Linked DNA regions of Bradyrhizobium diazoefficiens. The protein of the gene in region 1 interacts with the protein of each later gene in a pairwise test. Links are inferred from orthologs where the notes say so. Each region holds a gene or a part of one and is shown on either strand. Other genes may lie near its edges.

The links.
Region 2: the proteins of cysK (region 1) and cysE interact in binary tests that used the Escherichia coli proteins (3 or more experiments, as listed by UniProt). The link is inferred for Bradyrhizobium diazoefficiens from one-to-one orthologs.

Annotation. Positions count from the first base shown.
Region 1 is NZ_JAENXS010000002.1:420,130-428,325, forward strand. What follows is about bases 2,140-5,131. They hold cysK (cysteine synthase A), read left to right. Parts: upstream 2,140-3,142; coding sequence 3,143-4,120; downstream 4,121-5,131. Other genes in these bases: tgt (tRNA guanosine(34) transglycosylase Tgt), read left to right, coding at 2,140-2,685; JJE66_RS18735 (hypothetical protein), read right to left, coding at 2,701-2,919; JJE66_RS18745 (BrnA antitoxin family protein), read left to right, coding at 4,124-4,363; JJE66_RS18750 (caspase family protein), read right to left, coding at 4,443-5,131. Also shown: JJE66_RS18725 (patatin-like phospholipase family protein), read right to left, coding at 131-1,297; more of tgt, read left to right, coding at 1,525-2,139; more of JJE66_RS18750, read right to left, coding at 5,132-5,867; JJE66_RS18755 (DMT family transporter), read right to left, coding at 6,078-6,959; JJE66_RS18760 (RidA family protein), read left to right, coding at 7,101-7,499; JJE66_RS18765 (hypothetical protein), read right to left, coding at 7,553-8,098; JJE66_RS18770 (hypothetical protein), read right to left, coding at 8,043-8,196.
Region 2 is NZ_JAENXS010000003.1:433,928-439,333, forward strand. What follows is about bases 2,603-5,406. They hold cysE (serine O-acetyltransferase), read left to right. Parts: upstream 2,603-3,494; coding sequence 3,495-4,319; downstream 4,320-5,406. Other genes in these bases: JJE66_RS33230 (hypothetical protein), read right to left, coding at 2,603-3,219; JJE66_RS33240 (DUF3126 family protein), read left to right, coding at 4,456-4,674; JJE66_RS33245 (FAD-binding domain), read left to right, coding at 4,761-5,406. Also shown: JJE66_RS33220 (hypothetical protein), read right to left, coding at 1-686; JJE66_RS33225 (hypothetical protein), read right to left, coding at 937-1,593; more of JJE66_RS33230, read right to left, coding at 1,861-2,602.

The sequences.
Region 1 (8,196 bases):
CAATGATTCCTGCGCGGTCGTCACAATGGTCATTGCTCTATAACGCGCGGCAACAGGGACGTCATCGCGAATCTGGCTGAATTGGCCGCATCGTCAACGGTCTCGGTCCATCGTCGTTCCGCAGCGGGTCTCAAGGCATCCGCGAGGTCCAGGCCTGGCCACTTGCCGCTTTCTCGTATCCGTATTGGTACAGCGCCCGCATATAGGCCGTGTCGAAGCCTTCGGACTGCGGCGCCGGATAATCGCGTTCAATGTAGGAGAGATGGAAGCCGAGATGGTTGCGTTTGGCGAAATCGTAGGTCGAGAAGATGATCGAGCGCGTCTGCGACTGGGTGATCGAGGACAGGCTGCGTGAGGCGACATCGATCGTGCTGTTGGCGACGAGCTCGAAGTTGCGCTCGATCTTCTTGTTGACGAGGATGTAGATGTCCATCTTCGCATTGCCGGGCAGGCGGTCCTGGGAGAGCAGGGCTTCCGGCAAGGTGAGCACCGGAGCTGTCACGCCGCCATCGACGTGCATCTCCTGAAACTTGTGCCCCTGGCCTTCGGCTTCGATCAGGATCGGCGGAAACACCAGGGGTATGCTAGCGGATGCCGCCATCACGTCGCGAAACAGTTTCAGCGCCTCGGGCGTACCGACCGCGGCGATCTTGCCCATGTCCCAGATCGCCGTCCGCTGGGTGTCGAGATCGGTCGTGACGATGAGTAGCCGCCGGCCCTTGGCGTTTTCGCGGGCGACCTGCGCCAGGATCTCCGGCCCGACATAGCGGGCCACCAGCTCGCGCAGCCGCGTATTGCCGAACAGGCCGGAGCTGAACAGGACACGCATGATGCTGGGGTCGCTCAGCAGGCTTTCCGCGATGCCGCTGGTATAGAGCTCCCTGAGCGTGTCGTCATATCGCGAGCCGAGGAACGCGAACGGCGCGATCAGTCCGCCGGTGCTCACGCCCGAGACGACCGAGAAGGCGGGGCGGGTGCCGGCCGCGCTCCAGCCGTTCAGCACGCCGACGCCGTAGGCACCATCGGCGCCGCCGCCGGAGAGGGCGAGGTAGCTCCTGCTTGCGGTGCTGGTGTCCTTGTCGAAGCTGAATTTTGTGACCGGCTCGTCGGTGTAGCGGCGCAGACCCTCGATATCGAGCACGCGCGAGCTGGCGGCATCGGCCGCGGTATAGGGCGTCCGCGGCAGCGACGTGCAGGCGCCGAGCGCGAGGCTCAATGCCAGGGCGGCCAATCCGAGCAGGCGAAGGCCTGCCTGCCGGCTGCGGGCAAGGTTCGTCGGGACAACAGGGGCAGGCATTGGCCGTCAATCACCGCATACGCTACACGGCGCGTCGCAGGCATTGTCGCCCGCGCGCCGGCATCCATCCAAGCCCCTGTGGTCTGATAGAACTATACGGTATCGTTTTGTTTAACAAGCGTCGGCGGCGCGGCCCAATTGTGGCCGGCCCGGGGACGCCGGCCGCCCCGCAGGATCTGCGAACTGCACGGTTGATCGGCCCCTCCCGACACGCAATAAGCACCGCCATGAATCCCAACAACAATCATCCCGATACCAGTCTTCCCAATCATTTCGAGCTGCTCGCCACCGACGGTGCGGCGCGGACCGGCCGCCTGACCACGCCGCATGGTGTGGTGCGCACGCCGGCCTTCATGCCGGTCGGCACGGCCGGCGCCATGAAGGGGATGCACTGGCGGGAGGTGCGCGACGCCGGCGCCGATATCGTGCTCGGCAACACCTATCACCTGATGCTGCGTCCGGGCGCGGAGCGCATCAGCGCGCTCGGCGGCTTACAGCGGTTTACCGGCTGGAACGGGCCGATGTTGACGGATTCCGGCGGCTTCCAGGTGATGTCGCTGGCGGATTTGCGCAAAGTCAGCGAGCAGGCCGTCACCTTTCGCTCGCATATCGACGGCGCCAAGGTCGAGCTGTCGCCGGAACGCTCGATCCAGGTGCAGCGCCTGCTCGGCTCCGACATCGCGATGCAGATGGACGAGTGCGTGCGGCTGCCGGCCGAGCGCGACGATATCGACCGCGCGATGCGGCTGTCGCTACGCTGGGCCGAGCGCAGCAAGCGCGCCTTCGAGAACGCGCCCGACGGCTACATGCTGTTCGGCATCGTGCAGGGCGGCGACGTACCGCAGCTGCGTCACGCCAGCGCTAGAGGCCTCGTCGAGATCGGCTTCCACGGCTATGCGATTGGGGGACTGGCCGTCGGCGAGCCGCAGGCGGTGATGCTGGCCATGATCGGCGAGACCGCGCCGGCGCTGCCGTCCGATCGGTCGCGCTATCTGATGGGTGTCGGCACGCCCGACGACATCCTCGAGGCGGTGAAGCGCGGCATCGACATGTTCGATTGCGTGATGCCGACGCGCAATGGCCGCCACGGTGTGGCCTTCACGCGTTTCGGCCAGGTCAATTTGCGTAACGCGCGCCACGCCGACGACCCGCGCCCGCTCGACGAAGAGAGCTCATGGCCGTCGACGCGCAACTATGCGCGCGCCTATCTGCACCATCTCGTCAAGGCGGGCGAGACGCTGGGGGCGATGCTGCTGTCCGAAATCAATATCGCTTATTACCAGTTCCTGATGCAGGGCATCAGGAATGCGATCGCAGACGGAATGTTCGATGAGTTCTATCAGCGTACGCGCGAGGGCTGGGCAAGGGGCGACATCCCCCCGCGCTAGGTCAAATGCACACGGTCAGTTGCACGTGAAACGCTGCTTGACGGCGTGCTTGGTCACGAAGCCATAACCGCAGGTGTCGCAGGTCCAGAGATAGCTGATCACGTGGTCCGAGACATAGGCCGAGGCTTCGGCGGCGACCATGGAATCGGCGCACACAGGACAGGTGGGCAACTCGCTGCAACGCGGATCACGCCTTGACGCGACGGTCGGCAACACTTCAGCGACTGCTGACATCGTGGTGACCTCCCTGCTTTGAGACCGAAGTCTATCATAAGCAGAATCAGTTGACGAGGTCGCAACACAAATGCGTTGGTTTTCTTACAATGACAGCTCACGCGATTTTGCGATGCAGCGTATTTAACATGTGCCGCATTGTCGCTTGCGTGTCGCCGCAGGCTGTCTCTCAACTGCGCAAAAGCTGCGATCAGAGGCAAATTATCGCCACAGGGAGTTCATCATGGACGCATCCTCAAAGACGGGTGCAGCGCACCAACCCGGCCGCGGTCGGATCTATGACTCAATCGTCGATGCATTCGGCGATACGCCGATCGTGCGCTTGCGCCGCTTGCCGGGCATGCACGGCGTGAACGCGACCATTTTGGCAAAACTCGAATATTACAATCCGGCCGCAAGCGTGAAGGATCGCATCGGCGCGGCGATGATCATCGCCATGGAGAAGACGGGCATCATCAAGCCGGACACGGTGCTGATCGAGCCGACCTCAGGCAACACCGGCATCGCGCTCGCCTTCGTCGCTGCCTCGCGCGGTTATCGATTGAAGCTGGTGATGCCGGAATCCATGTCGATCGAGCGGCGCAAGATGCTTGCCTTTCTCGGCGCCGAACTGGTGCTGACCCCGGCCGCGCAAGGCATGAAGGGCGCGATTGCGGCGGCCGAGGAGTTGTTGAAGACGACGCCGAATTCTGTGATGCCGCAGCAGTTCAAGAACCTCGCCAATCCCGAGGTGCACCGCCGCACCACGGCGGAGGAGATCTGGAACGACACCGGAGGTAACATCGATTTCTTCGTCGCTGGCGTCGGCACCGGCGGCACCATTACCGGTGTCGGTCAGGTTCTGAAGCCGCGCCAGGCTTCCCTGCGAGTGGTCGCCGTCGAGCCCGAGGAGAGCCCGGTCCTGTCGGGCGGCCAGCACTCGCCGCACAAGATCCAAGGTATCGGTGCGGGCTTCGTGCCCGACATTCTCGACCGCTCGGTGATCGACGAGATCGTGAAGATCAACTCGACGACGGCAATCGAGACGTCGCGGGCGTTGGCCCGGCATGAGGGCATTCCGGGCGGCATCTCCTCCGGCGCCGCGATCGCCGCCGCGATCGAGATCGGCAAACGGCCGGAAGCCATGGGAAAAACCATTCTGGCTATAGTGCCGTCGTTCTCGGAGCGGTATCTTTCGACGGCTCTGTTTGAAGGAATCTAGGACATGGCGGATCAACCGAGGCGGCCGCGGACATTGGGCGACGCGCGGAGCGAAGCCGAGGCGGCGTTCAAGAAAGTGACCGCCAAGGTCGCCGTAGCGCCGCCGAAGCAGAACGTGGCGCCGGGGATCAAGGAACAGGTGACCCTACGGATCGACCAGGACGTGCTGGAGCATTTCCAGGCGGGCGGCCCCGGCTGGCAGGACCGCATCAACGAGGCGCTGCGGAAGGCTGCGGGGAAGTAGGCTCCTCACACTGAGGACGACCAACGAAAAAAGCCCGGCGGCTAGCCGGGCTTTTTTGTTCGGGGATTAGGCTTGCGCCTCAGTGACGGAACATGCCGCCCATCATGCCGCCGACGACGCCGCCCATGAAGGCAGCGCCGGCATCGCCACCGCCGCGATGGCCGCCACCGCCGCCGCTGCTCGCGGGGGCGCTGGCGCGCCGGGCCGGCTTCGGGCCGTCGTCGCTTGCGGTCGATGTCGAGGCAACAATCTCGGCGAGCAGCGCTTTGTGCTGGAACTTGTTGAGAAAGCCCGTCGACGGATAGCCGCGGGCGGCCTGCCAGCGCTTGAGCACCGTCCGCGTGTCGTCGTTGAACACGCCCGTCACTTTGGTGTCGAAGCCAAGCCCGTTGAGACGGCGCTGCACGTCGCGGCGCTGGCCCTTGTCGAGGCCGATCTGGTCCTCGGTGAGCTGGCTGGCGTCGTCGGTGAAGGTCGCGGGATCGACGCCGGCATTGAGATTGCGGGTGGTGGTCGACGGACCGTTCTGAATCGCTGCGAGCCGTGCCAGCGCCAGCGCCTTAAACTGGCCGTTCGGATAGGTGGAGAGGTAGGCGTTGAGCTCTTCCGGCTTGTTGGTTTCCTTCACGGAGCGCCAGTATTCGAGCTCGACACCGTCGGAGCTGTTGCTGGCCGCAGGCGCCGGCACGCTGCTGGACGCGGTTGGTGCGGCGTTGGCGACCTGCTGGCTCTGCTGCGCCGGGTTGAGATAGACGGCGCCGATCAGATTGGTGTGGCCCCAGGGAAGCTGACCCTTGTGGGTCTCCTCGTTGACCTGGGCGCGCACCGACGTCATCGCCTGCTGGATTTCGACGCCGGGCTTGGTGATGTTGTCGATCAGCGCGCGGGTGAACGGGCTGTTGTTGCCCTCCTGGCCATCGAGGGCGGTCTGGCCCGGGCCGGTCGCGAACGCGATCAGCGTGCCTTCGCCGGACTTCATCTCAGCGAGGCCGCTCTGCACGTTGACACTACGGGTCGCCGAGTTCGATTTGATCTTGGCGGCAAAGGGATTGTCGCGGCAGGCGTCGAGGAACACCAGCTTCACCTTGGCGTCGCCCATGGTCTGGTCGAGCGTCAGGTCGATATTGATGGCGGCCCCCAGCTTGACGTCCATCTCCGATTTGATGTCGGCATCGACGGGCAGGAGATAGTTGCTGCCGCCGACGGCGATGCCGTGACCGGCGTAGTAGAACACTGCGACATCGGAGCCCTGTGCCTTGCGGCCGAAGTCCAGCAGCTTCTCCGTCATCTGGTCGCGGGTGAGGTTGGATCCTTCGATCACCTCGAAGCCGACATTGCGCAACGTCGAGGCCATCGCCTTGGCGTCGATCGGCGGGTTCGGCAATTGCGCGACGTTCTTGTAGGCGCCATTGCCGACGACGAAGGCGACGCGGCGGTCGGCCTTTGCGGCGCTGACCGACAGCGCCATGCACATCAACGAAACCAGGAGGGCGAGAGTGCGCATCTGAAATCCCCAACAGAATCGAATGGCTGGCAGCAACAAATTGGCGTCGAACCTACACGAAAGCGCCCGGCTTCGCGCTAGCAAAACAACCCTTCAGCCAACTCACCAACCCGCTGCTCTGTGACCGAGCGTGGACGATGGAATGCCTTTCCAACGTGATCCAAATCACGCTCGACCACTCTGTTTTGTCGCGTCAGGCCGCGCGCCGGTTCACTGCACGCGGGCGGGGACGGGGACCGGCGTTGCAGGCTTCAAATTCAGGAGATTGCCGCACAGGATCAGGGCCGCGCCCAGCACGGTCCAGGCATCGAGCCGCTCGGAATAGAGCAGCCAGCCGGCAGTTGCGGTCAGGGGAACCCGCAGGAAGTCCATGGGAACGACAATCGTGGCGTCCGCATAGCGCATCGCGCTGGCGAGGCAATAGTGCGAGAAAGTGCCGCAAACAGCGATGACGCCCATCCAGGCCCAGACATAGGCCGACGGCCAGGTCCAGACGAACAGCGTCGGCACGAAGCCTGCGACCGATTGCACCACGATCATCCAGAACAGGATCGAGAGCGCGCTTTCGGTGCGGGTCAGCGATTTGACCAGCGCCATCGAAACGCCAAATCCCATCGCGGCCCCGAGCGCGATCAGCTGGCCTGGATTGACCTCGCCGGTGGCGGGCCGGACGATGACGATCACACCGACGAGACCGAGCACGATGGCGGCGATCTTCCACGGCGTCATGCGCTCGGACAGGAAGCTGGCCGCCAGGATCGCCGTCCAGATCGGCATGGTGAACTCGATCGCGACCACCTGGCCGATCGGAATCAGCGTCAGCGCGAAGAACCAGCCGAGCTGCGCGACATAGTGCACCGAGTTGCGGCCGATATGCTGCGGCAGGCGTCGCGTCTTCAGGACCTTGAATCCACCAGCGCGATAGATGATCGGCAACAGCAGCACGAAGCCGGCCAGCGACCGCACCTCCATAATTTGGAAGACGTTCAGCTCGCGCGTGGTTTCGCGTCCGGCCACCGCCATGATCAGCATCAACGACAGCCAGCCGGCCATCCAGAAGGCGGCCATGGTTTTGGACGGTGTCGTGCTCATGGGGGAAGCAGGAATCCTGAGGGGGAGGCCGGTATCGGCGACATCGCCGCCGTTTGCAACGGCCAAATCTGCGGGTGCAGCGATGCAGGGCGGCGTGCTACGGCAGCGCAGATCAACAAGAAAATGGGGAGTTCTCCGCTCATGCGTATCTTGCAGCCGGCCGAATGGAAGAAACCGCGCGGCTTTTCACATGGCGTGGTGGCGGAGGGGCCGGGCCGCTGGATCGTGCTGGCCGGGCAGACCGGTGGCGACGAGGCCGGCAATTACGAGCCCGACATGGCGGCCCAGGTCGCAACCGCGCTGAAGCGGATTATCAAGCTGCTCGCAGAGGCCGGCGCCGGACCCGAGCATATCGTGCGCCTGACCTGGTATCTGACCAGCCGCAGCGAATATGAGGCCGCGGGCGCCGGCATTGGTGCGGCCTGGAAGGAGACGCTCGGCCGCAATTTTCCGCCTTCGACGCTGCTCTATATCGGCGGCCTCGTGGACGACCGGGCCAAGGTCGAGATCGAGGTCACGGCGTTCGTTCCGAGCACATGAAAAAAAACGATCCGGCGAGGTCGCCGGATCGATTGTCATGTCGTGGTAATGTCTTAGCGCGACATCGAAATGTTGGCGCCGCGGAACTGACTATCCGCGCGAATCGTGACGGATTGCCTGTTGCCGCTCGTCCTCAGCGCAATGTTGGCGTTGAAGCCGGCGGCGGAGGCGACCACCTCGAAATTTCCGCCGCCGCCGCGGCCCTGGAGGGAGCCGCTAATGTTCCGGCTTGCCTCGCTCCAGCTGCCGGTAATGGCGCTGCCTTCCGCCCTGACGTTGGCGCCGAGGTTGAACTTGTAGGCGTCGCTGGCACAGGTCAGCGACATCTCCATGGTGGGACCGATCGGAGCGTATTTGGCCCGGCAGCGGATCCGCTCAGTCGAACCGTCGTCGAGGGTGACCGTGCCGCCGCCGCTCCAGCTGCCCGCCAGCGGCGCGAAGGGGCCGGACTGGGCGTTGCTCCCGGAGCTGGCAACAGCTGTCACAAACAAAACGGCGGCCGCCATGAGCAGCCGCCGGTTGAGGACGCCAGTCCCGAATTGCTTATTGGCGCGATGCTTCCCACCGCCCGCTGCATGGTATGCCTGCAGATGCTCCATTCCACTTCCCCGATCCGGCGTTGCCGCTGAGTTGACCGTTGGCATATGCACCATTGATCGAAACTTTCACAAGACCCCCGCTGCCGATGGTGCCGGAA
Region 2 (5,406 bases), on another replicon or contig:
GTTTGTATGAGCTGGTCGATCGACCACTGCTTTTTTTCAAGGAAGTATGTCACCAGCAGCCGGAAGCGCGGATAGCTGCCGTATCGGATCATCATCGGAATATCGACAGATCGATCACCGAGCGAGTCGCGCAACTGTTCAAACGACTCTCGGTTCTCAATGCCCACATAGTCTGCAAGTCCCTCGAAGACCCATTGCGGCATGCGATAGTTTGCAAGTCGACCAGCATGCTCCGTTTCAATGATATGAGTGAGTTCGTGAGCGCATAACCAGGCAGCCGTGCGCGGTGGTGTTCCCACATATTCCCAATGCACGACCCGGCCCGTATCAAAATTGATGCGGCTTAGGAAAGCAGGCCCTCCAAAGAGGGAGTACGTAATGCCCCAGGCTTCGGGCTGCGGCCAGAAGAACAGGTGGTGGCGCCAGTTCGAGTTGGTGATGTAAACGTGGTACCGGCTTGAATGAGCCTTGAGCGGCGACCGCTCCAGGAGCTCCTCGCAATCGCGCAAGAAACGTGCTCCACCGGCGGCAGGTATGGGCTGATCCGAGGAGACGACAATTTTTCCGGCACCGACTGAGTAGGCAAAGAGGGGATCCGGCCACATCAGAAGCGCACTAAACAAAAGTGCTCCGATGACCAGGGCTCCGCCAGCGCACAGCAGCGCTCGTTTGACGATACGAAGCACGGAAACTTCCCACATCCAGGGGGTGTCGACACGCTCTCATCAACCGCAGAGCGGAGAGCGCGTCACTATGACCTCATTCCGATTGTTTTCAACCCTGCGCCAACGACGGCTCTGGGTCACAAGCTGCCCTTGGCAGACAGTTTCACCTTAGTCGGTTCATCTAACGGAAGCAGGCGTTGCTGCCCCTCCGAGCGAAGGCCAGCAACGGCCACAAACCGACATGGCCTGCTGATCAGCAAAGAGTCGGTCGCTACGTCCGGGGCGGAACTGCTTTATTAGCCAATCTCACTGCATCGTCGTCGGCCTTTTTCACAAGTTCAGGCCATCGCGCTACTGAAATGCGACGAGCAAAATAAAGCGCAGCTGGGGCCGCCAAAAGGAACGCGAATAGCGCAGAACCACGCTCACTGATTCCTCGCGACATCATCTCAAAGGCGATGACTAGAAGCGTTGGCACAAAGATGCAGAGAGCAATCAGCAGGGTTCGTTCGCGGACCTGCATCTGCTCGGCGGACCAACTTCCTTTTATCGGGAGCGCATCGATCCACCAGAAGCCACGAATCCAGAATTCGTTGGTTGGCAGATGCACACGTCCGCCCAGCCGCTCCGCAGCCGCATCGTCGCCTCTCATCACCTCCCGCGGGAACAATGTGCTGGCGAGGCTGCGCAATCCGGGCAGGTTAAGTGGCCACGCAGCGATCAGCCATACAATCAGGCTGCGCTTGGAGCCAAGCTGCAGATAATCGTTCAAGAAGAGCCAAGCTGGAAGGCCGGTTACCATCGCAGCAAACGCCCAAGTCAGAAGGAAACGATGTACGGTGCGTCGTTCGATCGCGGACCATCGACCAGCTTGATCGACGCGGAGCCACCACCATCTTGTCCAGCCCTGTTGGCTGCTTTCGCTCACCTTCTCACCCCTTGCGCAGAGGCCCCGAATTTGGTTGCATATCGTCCCTCCGTCAACCTTTCGGATGCCAGATGCTCAATTTTCAATGAAGTCTGAAGTCCGCTAGGGTCACAAGCAGACGTGCAAGCGGGCCGCTTGAGGGTGCCTGGAGTCCCCCGCCAAGGCTGTTAGCGGACTCTAGCTCTTTTTCGACGCGGATAGGCTGTTATCGCCAAGTCGCGCTCGCTGCTCGGGCGAAACCAAGTGCGATGACGCATCATCCCAATCTCATCGCGCTTTGCTGGTGTCGCCGAACGCGCGGAACAGCGCCATCAGCACCACGAAGGTCGCGACCCACACCATCCGGGCGCCGTAACGGTCGTGCGGGCCGGAGATGACGGCGCAGATGAAGGCATTGCCGAGCAGCGCCAGTGTCACGGTCGCCGCCAGCAAGGTCAGATCGTCGAGCCGCCGGTTTGCGAGCGAATGCGCGAGCAACGCCACCAGCCCTAACATCGAGATCAGCGCGACGGGAACGTGCACCCGGTTGATGATGTCGAAGCTGAGCTCCCAGTGCTGCTGGCGCGCCGCGCGCATCGGCGCAACCTGCGACGGGATGTAACGCTCGATGATGCCGTAGGTGTGCGGAATCCAGACACTCGAGCCTTCGCCGGTCGCCACATGCACCAATTGCTCGCCCATCGCTCTCAAGGCGGCACCGGCCTGCCAGGCTGGATATTCGGCGAGCGAATGCACGACGATATAGCCCATCTCGTCGTTCAGGCCATCGAAGCGGCCGAGCGTGTTGAACATGCTGTTGCCCCACAGGAATTCGTCGGCGGTCGCCGGAAGCTCGTTGCGATAGGGACAGAGCTTGAACTTTTCGCGCGGGCAATGGTCGTTCAGGAATTGCGCAACGATGCCGTCCTGCATCATGCGGCCGAAGGCGACGCCATAGCCGCCGGGGGTCCAGGCCCATTTGCCCGACAGCGCATGGTTGGCCGAGATCAGCATCAGGGCGCCCGCGACGATCGTGAGGCTCGCCTGGGTCAATCCCGCGATCGGGAGACGACGTCCGAGGAACGGCCGCGCCATCCAGCCGACGGCGCAGAGCCCGAGCAGCACGCCGAGCGTGGCGCTGTGGGTCGCGGCGGCAAAGGCGGTGAAGACGAACAGCGAGACTTTTTCGAGCCCCGAGATGCGGCTGCCTCCGACGATCAGGAGAAACAGCGACAGCACCGACAGTCCCGCAAAGATGTCGGTGAGCAGCATGCTCGCGAGCCAGGGCAGCGCCGTCGACAGGATCAGGAGCAGGCTGATCGCGACGAAGCGGAACGTCTGCATCAGAGCGAGCACGCGCAGGGTGAGCTGCAACAGCCACAGCGTCGCCAGCGACTGGACCGCGAGATTGATCCAGAACCCGAAATTCTCGCCATAGTGCAGATAGAGGCCGAACACGGTCGAGCGGCTCGGCACGAGATAGCCTTCGTACCAGCGCGCGAGATAGCCGCCGGTATCCCATTGAAGCAGGGGATAGCCGTTCCAGAACGCCGGCGCGATCATGAGGAGGGGCAGAGCCACCGCCGCCAGCCGCAGCCAAAACAACCCGGCAGCGCGGGCGCGCAAAATATCGGTGGTGATGCTCAAATCCTGTCCCGTCCTCAATAGACCATGACCGCAATAACGCTCGGGACGAAATTCACCAATAGTTTGACGCCGCCTGGCTTGAATTTGGCAAAATGCTGACCATTTTGAACCCACGTTGCCGCCTCGGACGTCAGAAGAATCCGTTATGATTCAACGCGTTGGCATGCTTTCGCGGGACAAGGCACCGTTCACTCTCAGGCAAGCCCGTCAGGACTTTGTCGCCTACACTGTGCTATAGAGCCAACAAAACCAGCCAATTCGAAAGAGCAGATCCCATGGCAGTGCATCAGGTCAATCCGGGAGGAAAGCTCGCATCGCTCGATCCGATCTGGGATCGGATCCGGGGCGAAGCGGAGGACATCGTCCATCGCGAGCCCGAGCTTGCGACCTTCATCTATTCGACGGTGCTGCATCACAGCCGCCTCGAGGATGCGGTGATCCACCGTGTCGCCGACCGGCTCGATCACGCCGCGCTGTCGGGCGACCTCGTACGTCAGACCTATGACGAGGCGCTGCGCGACGAGCCCGACCTCGGCAATGCCTTCCGCGCCGATCTCGTCGCCGTTTACGACCGCGATCCCGCGACCTCGCGCTTCATCGATCCCTTGCTCTACTTCAAGGGCTTTCACGCCATCCAGACCCATCGTCTCGCGCACTGGCTCTGGCTGAAGGGCCGCAAGGATTTCGCGTACTATCTCCAGAGCCGCGCCTCCGCGGTGTTCCAGACCGACATCAATCCCGCAGCGCGCATCGGCCGCGGCATCTTCCTCGACCACGCCACCGGCTTCGTCTGCGGTGAGACCGCGGTGATCGAGGACGACGTCTCGATCCTGCACGGCGTCACGCTCGGCGGCACCGGCAAGGAGAACGAGGACCGTCATCCGAAGATTCGTCATGGCGTGCTGATCGGTGCCGGCGCAAAGATCCTCGGCAACATCGAGATCGGCCATTGCGCGCGCATTGCCGCCGGCTCGGTCGTGGTCAAGGCGGTGCCCCACAATGTCACGGTCGCGGGCGTGCCGGCCAAGATCGTCGGCGAGGCCGGCTGCGCCGAGCCGTCGCGCACCATGGATCAGATGATCAACGCCATGGGACTTTGATGGGCGGCTTTAGGCTCGTGAGCTAAGGGCCGGATTTGTCGGCCTTTTTCGTCCCCAAATTCTTTGGCAATTGATGCTGGCGGTTGGCAGCGTCTCGTCCTAAAACCCGCCGACCAATTTCGATCGGAGACTTGCCGTGGACGTCAAAGAAGTCAGAAAGCTAGATGCGTATCTGAAGCGCGTATTCGGCAATCCCAAGATCCGCGTCGTGCCGCGGCCGAAGAAGGATGATTCCGCCGAGGTCTATATCGGCGAGGAGTTCATCGGCGTGCTGTTCGTCGACGACGAGGACGATGATCGCTCGTTCCAGTTCCAGATGGCGATCCTCGAGGACGATCTCGTCGATCAGGAATAGCGCCGACCCGCCGAGCGAAACTGCCTTACTCACGATCTGGTGTCCGAGGCGCTGCGTTCGGTGCGCGGTGAGCCTATATCATCTTCATGAAAACGGTTCTGATCTCCGGGGCGGGGATCGCTGGCCCGACGCTTGCCTATTGGCTGCGTGCGGGAGGCTATGCGCCGACGCTTGTCGAGCGCGCGCCCGCGCTGCGTAGCGGCGGCTATGTGATCGATTTCTGGGGACTGGGCTACGACATCGCCGAGCGGATGGGGCTATTGCCGGCGATCGAGCGAGCCGGCTATCGCGTGAAGGAAATGCGGATCGTCGACGACCATGGCAGGCGCATCGCCGGCTTCGGTACGGACGTGTTCGACGAGCTCACGAGCGGACGCTACGTCACGCTGGCACGAAGCGATCTGTCGCGCCTGTTGTACGGCACGGTCTGCGATGGCATCGAAACGATCTTCGACGACGAGATCGTTGCCCTGGAGCCGCAGCCCGATCGGGTCGATGTCCGGTTGCGGCGCATCGGGAAGCGGCGTTTCGATCTCGTCGTCGGCGCCGATGGTCTGCATTCGCAGGTGCGGCGTCTCGCGTTCGGACCGACCGAGACTTTCGAAAGACATCTCGGCTACAGCGTCGCAGCATTCGAAGCCCGCGGCTATCGTCGGCGTGACGAGAATGTGTATCTCATGCACAATCGACCGGGCCGCATGATCGGACGTTTCGCGTTGCGCGACGATCGAA